Regions from separate parts of the Blautia liquoris genome, predicted to be linked through region 3. Evidence: riboswitches for the same ligand, from Rfam matches in the RefSeq annotation. Region 3 holds a riboswitch; each other region holds the start of a gene.
The links. A riboswitch is a leader RNA that binds a small molecule or an ion and turns the genes downstream of it on or off. The one in region 3 is predicted to bind cobalamin.
Positions count from the first base shown of each region.

Region 1: linked by a shared signal. The riboswitch ahead of INP51_RS15460 (ABC transporter substrate-binding protein) and the one ahead of INP51_RS06135 (ABC transporter substrate-binding protein) in region 3 are both predicted to bind cobalamin.
Region 2: linked by a shared signal. The riboswitch ahead of INP51_RS08475 (leucine-rich repeat domain-containing protein) and the one ahead of INP51_RS06135 (ABC transporter substrate-binding protein) in region 3 are both predicted to bind cobalamin.

Region 1 covers NZ_CP063304.1:3,389,834-3,393,940, reverse strand. The annotation lists gene INP51_RS15470 (ABC transporter ATP-binding protein) at 1-400, opposite strand, end outside; gene INP51_RS15465 (FecCD family ABC transporter permease) at 397-1,419, opposite strand; gene INP51_RS15460 (ABC transporter substrate-binding protein) at 1,422-2,405, opposite strand; cobalamin riboswitch at 2,560-2,760, opposite strand; gene INP51_RS15455 (heavy metal translocating P-type ATPase) at 2,787-4,107, opposite strand, start outside.
Region 2 covers NZ_CP063304.1:1,844,376-1,848,482, forward strand. The annotation lists gene INP51_RS08465 (coiled-coil domain-containing protein) at 1-566, opposite strand, end outside; gene INP51_RS08470 (hypothetical protein) at 667-1,272, opposite strand; cobalamin riboswitch at 1,419-1,604, opposite strand; gene INP51_RS08475 (leucine-rich repeat domain-containing protein) at 1,687-2,526, opposite strand; cobalamin riboswitch at 2,780-2,987, opposite strand; gene INP51_RS08480 (NlpC/P60 family protein) at 3,186-4,107, opposite strand, start outside.
Region 3 covers NZ_CP063304.1:1,358,388-1,362,494, forward strand. The annotation lists gene INP51_RS06130 (molybdopterin molybdotransferase MoeA) at 1-810, opposite strand, end outside; cobalamin riboswitch at 995-1,182, shown strand; gene INP51_RS06135 (ABC transporter substrate-binding protein) at 1,355-2,422, shown strand; gene INP51_RS06140 (FecCD family ABC transporter permease) at 2,473-3,534, shown strand; gene INP51_RS06145 (ABC transporter ATP-binding protein) at 3,536-4,107, shown strand, end outside.

The sequences.
Region 1 (4,107 bases), 1.5 Mb from region 3:
GGTCATAGATTTGCTCTATGCCGGTCGCCTCCATGGCTTTTTGAACCATAGATTTATCCCTTGCGCTGACTTTTCTGAAAACACCATCTTTTTCATGGATATAACGTCCCATCATAACTGTATCATATACGGTATAATTGAAGTAAACTTGAGTGGACTGTGAAAGCATGGATATCTTGCCTGCAAGAGCTTTTTTCTTGTAGTCTTTCACATTCTTACCATCCAGAAGAATATCTCCTGAGAATGAGAGTGTTCCTGCAAGAGCTCGCAAAAGGGTTGTCTTCCCGCATCCGTTTGGACCGATAATGCTTAAGTTTTCATTATCCTTCAGAGAAAAGGACACACCGTGAAGGATTTCCACATCACCATATCCGGCTGTGATATTTTCTGCATCAATCATTTTACTTTACGCTCCCTTTTATTCAAGAAAAGATAGATAAAAAATGGTGCACCGACAGCTGAAGTGATTGCGCCGACGGGTATCTCCAAAGGTGCGACAACCGTACGTGCTAAAAGATCACAAGTTACCATAAACAGTCCCCCCAGTAATGCGGAAGCAGGGATGACATATTTATGAGAAGCGCCAAATATTCTTCGGGCCACATGTGGTGTGAAGAGATCAACAAAGCCTATGACACCCGCAACGGAGACAATTGCGCCTGTGAGAATAGCTCCCAGAGACAGCAGAAGCCATTTCATCTTCTGCACGTCAACACCAGATGTCTGAGCCTGCTCATCTCCTAAGGTCATGATATCCATCTGTCTGGAACAGTTCATAGCAATAAGAGTACCTGTCAGTACAAAAGGCAGAATCATCCAGAAATCACGTGGCGTTCTCATGGAGAAGCTCCCCATCTGCCAGAAGACCAGACGCTGCATGTTTTCTTGTGAAACGGACATCAGAATTGTGATCATGGCATTGGCAAACATGGAAAAAGCCATTCCAGTCAGGATAATAGAGTTATTGTGTAGTCCCCTGTCAACCTTTACTGCGACAGCGAGAGAAAGGAAGACGGTGATGATACCTGCTGTCAGCCCGAATACAGGCAGTGTCAGAAACCCAAGAAATGAGAGGTTTAAGACAATCACAAAACTTGCTCCAAGCGCAGCCCCGGAAGAAACTCCCAAGGTAAATGAAGACGCCAGGGGGTTTTGCAGCACAGACTGCATCATGACACCACTTACAGCAAGCCCTCCACCAGAGACAAATGCAAGTAATGCACGTGGGATCCGAGTTTTCAGCAAGATGGAGATTATGGTGTCTTCCACAGGAGCCTGGAACTTTATATGGAATAACTGACCGACAATTACTTTTAAGGTGTCCTGTGGAGCTATAGAAACGCTTCCGATTCCTACAGCAGCAATTAAGGATAAGATGCATAAAAGAATCAGGATGATAAATTTTTTAATATTCTTCATGGTTATTTAAAAGAATCAGGATAAAGTACTTTTGCCATCTGTTCTATGGCAGTTACAACATGTGCGTTTGGCTGTGAGCTTGCATTAGGATCTATGAGAAATACCTGTTTGTTTTTCACCGCATTAATAGCGTCCCAGCCATTGCGATTGAAAATGTCCGACACAGGATCATCCATATAATCGATATTGGTAAAAATGATATCCGGATTTTTATCCAGTACAGATTCCTCAGAGACAGAAACCCAGCCGTCCTGATCTGAAAAGATATTTTTGGCTCCCAGCATTTCTATGATTTCATTCAGATAAGTTCCGTTTCCTATACTCACCAGGTTTGGGGATTCACCGATTTCAAAATAAACTGTTTTAGCCGGTGCATCTTTATCTACTTTATTTTGAAGGTCATTAATTTTTGATTCCATATCTGCTACAAGTTTTTTTGCGCTTTTTTCCGTTTTTGTAACTTGTCCAATAAAAAGAATATCTTTTTTTATATCATCCAGACTGGAAGCGGAAGGGATTGATGTCATCAAAAGACCTAAATCTGTAATGGGCTTAAAGGGATCTTCGCCGCCTGATTTACTCATTCCGGTAGTAAAAATGATATCTGGTTTTAAAGATGAGATACTTTCCACATCTGGGGCCATAATATCGTAAGCCGGCAGGCTCTGATCTACCCCGTCAATGGGAAGAGAGTACTTGTCGACAGCGACAAGCTTGTCCGCTAAACCCAAATCGACGATTGTCTGTGTGATTGCAGGTGCCATCGAGATGATTTTGTCGGAATGTTCTGGTAATACAAAGTCATTTCCCTCACGGTCTTTGATAGTCTTTTCTTCTTTTGCAGTGGAAGCAGACTGACTGGTCTGTGAAGTTGAAGAGCTACGATTGGATCTTGATGCAGCCTCGTTGCCTGCGCAGGCAGAAGTTGTTAATACCATGACTGAAGATAAAAAGACAAGCAGGTATTTTCTGAATTTGTTTTTCATTTGTTGTTTCCTCCTGTTAATGATAAAATCGGTGGTATAAAGCAATATAAAAAACTCCAGCAAAAGCCGGAGTTTCAATATTCAATCAAATTACAAGATAACAATTATGGTGTATGCTGTTGAATTATCATAAACTCCATGACCTGTGAAATTTAATGAAAACAGGCTATTGGCAGGTCTTTCGACTTAGATATCAACACATATACTCGCCTTCCCAAGAGATATAATCCCCCAGTGGCCGTTAAAATCTGAGATATGCTCCATCCATACGGCAGCAGGACTGTTCAGGATTCTCACCCGATTCCCCAAATCCAATAACTATAACTTGTATTACACCATATTTTTATCCGAATGTCAATCATAGCTGAGCGGTTTTAGGCATTATTTTTTATACAAGATCCTTATGGAGTTCAGAACACAGAGGATCGTCACGCCGGTATCCGCAAAGACTGCCATCCACATATTTGCGAATCCAAAAAGTCCGAGGGCCATAACCAGAATTTTCACAGCCAGGGCAAACACCACATTCTGTTTGGAGATGCGGTTGGAAACCCGGGCAATATGAAGAGATTCAGGAATTGCTTCCATGCTTGAGGTCATGAATACGACATCTGCAGCTTCAATCGCAGCATCTGCACCGCTGCCCATAGCAGCACCGACATCGGCGCCTGCGAGAACGGGTGCATCGTTGATCCCGTCTCCGATAAACATAACGGCACCGTTTTCATCGCGAATCTGGGCGAGCTTTGTAACTTTATCCTGGGGAAGCAGCCTTGCATATACTTGTTCAATACCTGTTTCCCCCGCAACGGCATTGGCACTGTCTGTCTCATCTCCGGTGAGCATAGCAGTTTTAATTCCGAGATTTTGCAGTGCGGAAACCGCGGATCTGGCGTCGTCCTTGATAGTATCTGAGATCATAAGTCTTCCAATATATATGCCGTCCAGGGCGACAAATACCTCAGTTCCATAGGATGGGGCGTTGAACGGAGTTTTAATATGAAACTGATCCATAAGCTTCTTATTTCCGCAGATAACTTTTCCCTGTGCAAGAACAGCAAGGACCCCGTGTCCGGCGAGTTCCTCCACAGATTTTGGTTCTGTAATCTCAAGACCTTTTTCTTTTGCTGCAGATACGATACTATGAGCAATTGGATGCGTGGATGTTGATTCCGCAGATGCACATAAAGTGAGAAGTTCTTCCGAGGTAATACCCTTTTCAGGCACTGTCTGCTGGAGGATGAAATTTCCCTTGGTAATCGTTCCTGTCTTATCCATCACAACGGTTTTTATATTATTCATCGCCTCGAGGGACACTCCCCCTTTGAATAAGATGCCTTTTTTGGAGCCGGCACCGATCCCTGAGAAAAATGCCAGTGGCACACTTAATACCAGAGCACAGGGACAGCTGATTACCAGAAATGTGAGTGCTGTATAAACCCAGTGGGACCAATTCCCGGTGATGAGGGAAGGAATAATTGCGGTTCCGGCAGCGAGTAAAACGACAATTGGCGTGTAATATCTTGCAAAACGTGAGATAAATCTTTCGATTTGCGGTTTGTTGGCAGCAGCGTTTTCAACAGAATCCAGAATTTTGGTCACCATGGATTCTTCGAGAACTTTATCTACACGGATCTTTAAGAGACCGGAGCTGTTGATACATCCGGATAAAACAGAGTCACCACAGGCAACGGTGACCGGA
Region 2 (4,107 bases), 490 kb from region 3:
AGAATCACATAATAATCTTTGATCTGTTCGCCATCCGTAACCGTCAACCGATAGCAACCGCTTCCAAGGGGAAGGTACATCATAGCTTTGCCATCTCCTGCCGGCGGAATCATTTCCAGTGTATGGAACGGACGTTTTCCTTCCACATCCTCTGGTTCAATTCTTTTTCCGACCATCGCTCCATTTTCTATCGGCCTGTATCCATAGTCATACTCAACCGCCGTATTTCTCCCCCTCTCATTAGCTGGATCAGCAATATCTGTAACCGTTAATTCAGCGCTGGAAGAACTTAACACACCGGTGAATCTTACACCGTTAGTACCCTGATTCGGCATACATATATAAAAAAGATTATCCGCAATCTGCTCCGCCGAATACATATTCAGATTCTGATCGAATACATTTGACCAACTCCCCATACCAACGGATAATTCTTCAATATCTGTTGAAGTGCCCTTTACTCCGGCCTGCTCCGGGGCAGCACTCACCGTCTGAGCCGGGACAAGGGAAGACGCAATTAAAATAAGTGCGCATAAATACGCCACAATTTGTCTGATTTTTTTCATATCTCTTCTCCTTTAAAATCGGAGAGACGATTAAACGCCTCTCCGATGTGTTTCTTATAAAATATTAAACTTTAGCAATGCAGTGATTCTCAGGTAGTGTTTATGAGTTGGGATATGTATAAGAAACTTGCTTATATTCAAATACAACCTCACTCACCGTACTCAAGTCAATATTGCTTGCATATAATGAGCTCTCATTACCATCAACATCTAAAATCCAGGTATCACCTGTATAAGTCGTCGTGCCATCACCATTGTCCACAAAGCTTTCGTTAGCTGTTGTAACCCAATCAAAGTACAAGAAGTATATTCCGGGATTCCCAACATATGGATGTAAATCCCAGTCATAGCTTATAGCATACGATGTGGATGAACCACCGGGAGTATAGGTTGCGAGAGTCAAAGCATTCAAACTATTTTCCATTGCGTATGCCTTAATCAAGGCATCTGCCACTGTCGGAACCTTGACCCCCTCTGTGTCATAATCCGTGTATGGTGTTGTGGTGTAATAGTGTCCGTCAGTTCCTACTTCAGCCTGAATAGCGCTGATTGATACCGTTTGTTCAGCTACTGTACTACCTTTGTTTATAATGGTTACATCCACCGTACCACTGGGTGCCGCGAACACACTCATGCTCATGGAGAATACCATCACCATTGCCAGAACAACTCCAACCATCCTCTTAACTAAATTCTTTAACCTCATTGTTACTCCTTTCTCCGCTTTTCCAAGCGGGTTAAGTATTACTAACGTAAAAGTTCCTATCATACTGGGACGGCGCCTGTCCCACTATAATCGATAATACTTATCGGAGTGTACAAAAAATACACCTCCATTCTGCCTATGGACGTAGCATCTGGGAATTTTGTGTTCGTATTCTGACTTGGGTTCCTCCTACTCAAAAGCACCTTCCCGGATATCCTCCAGTGGCATCTTGCTTTCTTTCGTCCCCCATACAGCAGGGATAACTGTTCCGGATTCTCACCGGATTCCTTTAAACAGAGCGTATGCTCTGACCACAAAAATTTCTCAATATTCAGTTTTCTTTTATAACTATAGTATAATCTTATATATCTGGTTTGTCAATATTTAACATATTATTTCTTTCCCTCCTCTCTTCTATAGGTATTCTACCTGAAATCCGGATTTCCGGCAATAACCGTCTACTTTTCCACCCTTCCTGCAACGGATTCTGGCTGCCTTATTGATGACCCAAGGTCCAATTTCTACCGGATCTCCTGGAATCTCCAGAACTTTCAGCCGGTTACAACCGTGGAACGCCCACTTTTCAATCACTTTTACATGGTCAGGAATCTGCACGTATTCCAGCTGGTTGCATTTTAAGAATGCGCTGTCCCCAATCCTTACCAACCCCTCCGGCAGTATCAGCTCTTTTAATGCCGTCTGATAGAACGCTTCCATGCCAATCTCTTTCAGACCGGTCGGAAACTTCATCTCCTCTAGTGCCGTACATTTGTAAAATGCCCGCCGTTCGATTCTTGTAATCCCATCTGGAAGGACTATGGAATTCAGATGGGAACAGCCTGCGAAGGTCTCCGTCTTAATCTCCTGATAGAGACTTCCCCGCTCAAATTGAACCTGCTCCAGACGCCGGCACTGTGCAAATGCCCGTTTGCCTATGAAATTGGCTGTTCCGGGAATGTGCACCTGGCTAAGTCTGGTACAGTTGGAAAACGCTTCCTTCCTGACGAACACGATTCCCTGCATCTCCACATTCCGAAGTGCCGTGTTTTCAAAGCTTTGGGCACCCACCTCTTTCACATGTTCGGGCAAAATGACCCGCCGTAATTTGTTGTTATTTTGAAAAGCTCCCTCACCAATCGCACGACAATTCGGATCTGCCGTCCATTCTTTTTGTTTTTCGATTGCTTTTCCCTGTGCTTTTGTAAACGTATACCCGGATTCCGCCTTCCTCCAAACGGAAACCCTTTCACCCAATATATCACCTCCCACAGTAACACAAGTATATGTACACCCCAGAGGGGCTTTATTATATGGAAAACCAGATTTCCAATATAATAAAAAGATGCAGCATCACACTGCACCTCAGCTTTCAATCACAAGAAAATAGAGCTATCTTAACGATTACCTTCGCTGCCGCAGTATGCGCATGATAAATAGGAAATTTCTCTTTATAAAAAGGGTACAAAAAGAACGACAATTTCCCACTCCATTTATCATTGCGTGTAATAATTGGCAACAGCTTTAAGCAGGTCTCCTGGCTTACGCAATCCCATCTCTCCCCTTCTCATACAATTTTAAAATGTGTACAATGGTATATGGAGAAATTACGCGCATACAGTAGCACGACTGCCAAGGATTCTAACCTTGTTCCCTCTTGGCCTGACGCCTGTACCCAATCGCACATAGCACCAGGAACTTAAGACCGGTAATTGTTTGTTATTATTTTAGTCTAGCACAGCATACGGAAGTATACAAGTAATAATACAAATTTTGTTATTTTCAACGATTATTTCACTTTATATTCGTCAGAATTTCACAGAATAGCAACACTTGAATTTCTTTCGAACACAGAAAAATCCCTGCTAAAGATCAGCTGTCAAAATTTCTGATCCCTAGCAGGGTATTGCACTGATTTACATCATATTGTCTGGAACATAGACATCCGCATACTGAACACCGAATTGTTTTGCCTCTTCATGACTGTTCATATAAATATCAATATGTCCGTATGGTGTTCCTCTATCCTCCACGGTAAACACCTGTCCGCCAATATTCAATTTTGTTCCGAAACCAATCCCTCCGACAGCGACAGTTCGTCCCTGTACCGGCATCCTGCCGCTGGCAGTCGGTCCCTTCGACCACTTTCCGCAGCAAATTGGGCAGCTGCAGTATGCAGTGAGTTTAAACCTGCCGAGATATATTCCGGACGGTTTTGCTCGTCCCTGATTCAGCAGTTGGAATATGGGATTGACTCCCATCGCGTTTTGATCCTCGATCACACGAACGGCCCAGGGAACCTTTGCATAGTCCACATTGGAGATCACAATGCCGGTCTTCGTACTCTGAGCATTGATCGCTTTCCCGTCTCCCATGTAGATCATGACATGGTAGATGGTTCCATTGGGTCTCGCATAGAAGATCAAGTCTCCGGGTTTTGCCTCCGCAGCCGGAATTCTGGTTCCCGCATATGCCTGCTCTCTTGATGTACGCGGCAGGGAATAGCCAAAGCGTTTAAATACCTGCATCACATAACCGGAACAGTCGGCGCCGTCTGTCAGACTCACACCACCCCAGACATAGGGATGTCCCAGAAACTGCTGTGAAAATTTCAGAAGCGATGACCGAACCTCACTTCCGGCTTCTACTTCTCTCACCGTATAGGGAGAATAGCGATAAGCTTTGTTCTCATATTCGGCAATCATACATTCCGCCAGAGAGAATTTGTTCTCACCGAGTGCATCCACCTGCATATGAGCATCTTCGTCCATCATCAGGTACTCGCGCAGAATGAATCCCCGTACTTCACCAGACTCCACATAGACCCAAGGCTGGTCT
Region 3 (4,107 bases):
TCCTGGGACGCAACGCACACCATGTGTAAAAAAACTCGACTCTTTCTCTAGAAGATGAACGGTGAAATCTTCATTACCCTTGGATGAACCACCATTTACAATTAAAATATCTGCTGAATCCAATGCAGTAAAAATTGCATTTCTAAGACTGTCATGATTGTCATAACAGATGGGGAGACAGGTTACATCTGCTCCCCATTTAGACATAATCATCTTGATCAGACTTCCGTTTGTTTCTATATTTTTTCCACGTGTCAGAGGAGTTCCAGGTTTGATCAGTTCGCTTCCTGTGGGAAGAAAGACAACTCGTGGACGTGCTTTTACCTCCACAGTGGTGTATCCTCCGGCAAGGAGACTTGTCAGTGAAAGCGGGGTCAGAATATCGCCTTCCTTTACTAGTTCATCGTTCTTTGACATAAAACTTCCGGATGTACGCACACCCTCACCGGGAACAGGTTCTTTTGAAAGATCCAACTTAACTCCACTTTCCGGAAGAAAAGTGACGGCTTCTATTCTTATCACCGTGTCAAATTCATCAGGAAAATCATCTCCGGTATCAGCACGGCAGAAGTCCTGATCTTTAATCCAGACGGAAGTGTCTGGCATTCCATCTGAAAAAGAGGCTGATTTTACTGCTATTCCGTCAAAGGCAGAACTTCTGACAAGAGGAATTTGGTTACCAGATTGATACGATTTGGCACAGATACGTCCCTCAGCCTCGTCGATTGGAATGGTTTCTGTGCCAAGTTGTGGACGCCAGTGTTCGTAGAAATGATGAAGAAGTTTATTACGTGTTGGTAATTTATCCATAGTAAACAGATATCCTTTCTCATTCGAATTTTTTAAAAAGCTACTTTGAATTGAAAAAGCGTTATGTATTTAAAAGTACAACCCTTATTATACAGATTTTTTTTGAAGAATCAAGCTCAATGGAAGATTTTTTTATTTGTTTGACGCCATTGGTTTTAAGTGTTATAATTTTCAAAGTTATAATTGAATATGAAAAAGTTTAGGTTATTTAGTATTAATAGGGAATCAAGTGCAAATCTTGAACAGCCGCCGCTACTGTGAGATGGGGACGGATATTTGGATACCACTGGACATAGATGAAAGGACTGGTCCGGGAAGGTGAATATTCGGCTGAACCAAAGTCAGGAGACCTGCCTTAACTTATAAAACAGATTTCGGTGGAGATTTTTGTGAAGTTTCTGATACATATAGAGATATTGTATAGATATTATATAGATCAGATATTTAATCTGCCTTCAAAGGCAGATTTTTCTATTTTTATGCCTGCTTTTATTATTCATTTATAAGCTATATCTGACAACCAAATTTATTATGGAGGCTTCAAATGAAGAAAAAAGTATCAGCAGTATTGATTATGTGTCTGACTCTTGCACTGGCGCTTAGTGCATGTGGTAAGACTACATCGACAACATCTAAAAGCAAAAGCACATCAGCACCCACTGAAATTTCGGCAAGTTCAAAACCAGACGCTTCTCAGGCAACATCAGAAAACGTTACCACTTATCCACTTACAATTGAAAATTATGATGGTGATGGAAACAAGGCAGAACAGATATTTGAAAAAGCTCCCGAGAGGATTGTATCCAATCAGCCGCAGGCGGTTCAGTTATTGCTCGCATTAGGCCTTGATGATAAAATCGTTGGAGCCAGCAAGAGCGTCGGCGATGTAGGAGAAACTTACCGCGACAAATTCAATGCTTTGAATATTATTAGTGACACAGATAGTCCTTCCAAGGAGGTTGTTATTGCTCAGAAGCCAGATATTATCATTGGATGGGGTTCTACATTCAATGAAAAGGCACTTGGAAACATCAGCGAGTGGAATGATAAGGGAATTAATACATATATCATGGACAATACTGCATCTGATGAAAACAATCGTACAGTTGAAAGAATTTATACAGATATAGAAAAACTGGGAAAGATTTTCGATGTGCAGGAAAGGGCTTCTGAGATGATTGATGATATGAAACAGAAGCAGGAATCCATCGAAAAGAAAACATCCACACTTTCAGATGATGAAAAAGTTAAGGTGCTGACCGTTCAAATTGTAAAGGAGAATGAGTTCTTTGGACGTGCAAAAAAAGATCTTACAACTGATCTTATCACAAAAGCCGGTGGAATCTCGCTGGATGAGACATTTGGCTCTCAAAGTGTCGAAAATCTGATCAATCTAAATCCGGATGTTATCCTGATCATTAATAGGACAGACTCTACAGCTGACGATAAAATCAAGGCTTTGAAAGAGAATCCCTCTCTGGAAAAGGTGAATGCAATAAAAGATGATCGCTTTGTATCGGTAGATTATGTAGATTTCTATGGTGGAAACTATGAGACAACGGATACTGTCACAGACATGGCGAAAGCATTCTACCCGGACCTTTTTAAATAGTCCGGAGGAGAAACTTATGGATGACATGAGGAAATAACTGAGGTGTGATTTTGAAAAAGAAGAAAAACTTCCCATTAAGTATCGTTTTGATTGTCATGTCTGTTCTATTGATTCTTTCATTGATTTCAGCTATTACATTTGGGCCGGTGCCAATTAAGACTATGGATGTGGCAAAAGTGATTTGTTATAAAATTTTTGGGATTCAGACAGCGCAAGCCAGTGAACTTTTAAATGGTCCGACGATGGAGATTATCTGGAATATCAGGCTTCCCAGAGTGCTTATGGCAGTCGTAGTGGGAGCAGGACTTTCACTGTCTGGTGTTGTCATGCAGGCCGTTGTGAGAAATCCACTTGCGAATCCATACGTTCTTGGAATATCTTCTGGTGCGTCACTTGGTGCAACAGCAGGGATTCTTCTGGGGATGTTTTCCTGGTTTGGGGCACTTGGGATTTCTGTTGGAGCGTTTGCAGGAGCCCTTTTGACTTCAATGTTTGTCTTTGCTATTGCGTTTTCGGGAAAAGGACGCGGAAATACGATTAAACTTCTTTTGGCTGGCATGGCGGTCAATGCAATCTGTTCCGCTTTTACAAACTTTATCATTTATATTGCAAAAGACGCGGAGGGAATTCGATCAGTTTCTTTTTGGACCATGGGGGGACTTACCAGTTCCTCCTGGAACCTGCTGCCAATACTATTCGTTGTGACAACTGTGATGATAGTGTTCTTTCTGACACAGTTTCGTGTGTTAAATGTACTTCTGGTAGGAGAAGAGTCTGCCATGACACTGGGGATTAATGTTGCAAAAGTCAGAAAATTTTATCTTGTCCTTACCTCTTGTGTAACCGCAGTAGTAGTCGCCGCATCAGGAACGATTGGTTTTGTCGGTTTGATTGTTCCCCATATTGTGAGAATGATCGTGGGTTCTGATCATAAAAGAGTGCTGCCGATTTCGTTACTGGGTGGTTCAATCTTTTTAATCTGGTGTGATGTTCTTGCAAGAATGATTATGTACAATAGTGAGATACCGATAGGCATCATTACATCCATGATTGGCGGTCCATTTTTCATTTATCTGATGCTCACGAAAAGTTACGGATTCGGAGGTGAATGAAATGAATATTAAAACGAAGAATCTCTCCGTTGATATCGGCAGGAAGAATATTATACATGATGTGAGTATAGACGTAGAAAAACATGAGTTTGTTGGGATTGTTGGCCCTAATGGGAGCGGCAAATCCACACTTTTAAAATCTGTTTATCGAGTGTTAAGACCGTCAGCGGGAATGATTGAAATTGATGGAAAATTGCAAAATGAAATATCACTTAAAGAGTCGGCGAAAAAGCTTGGGGTATTGACACAGAGTAGTGATCTAAGTTTCGACTTTACAGTGGAAGAGGTTGTCATGATGGGGCGTACCCCTCACAAGAAATTAATGGAGCCGGATAGCGATGAGGATTATGAGATTGCCCGTGATTCTCTTAAAAAAGTTGGAATGGAAGATCTGACTGACAGAGAATTCAATACTCTCTCCGGAGGAGAACGGCAAAGAGTGCTGATTGCCAGAGCTTTGACGGGTCAGCCAAAAGCATTGATTTTGGATGAGCCGACAAATCATCTGGATATTCATTATCAGATCAGCCTATTGGAGATTGTAAGTTCCCTCGGAATTGAGGTGTTTTCTGC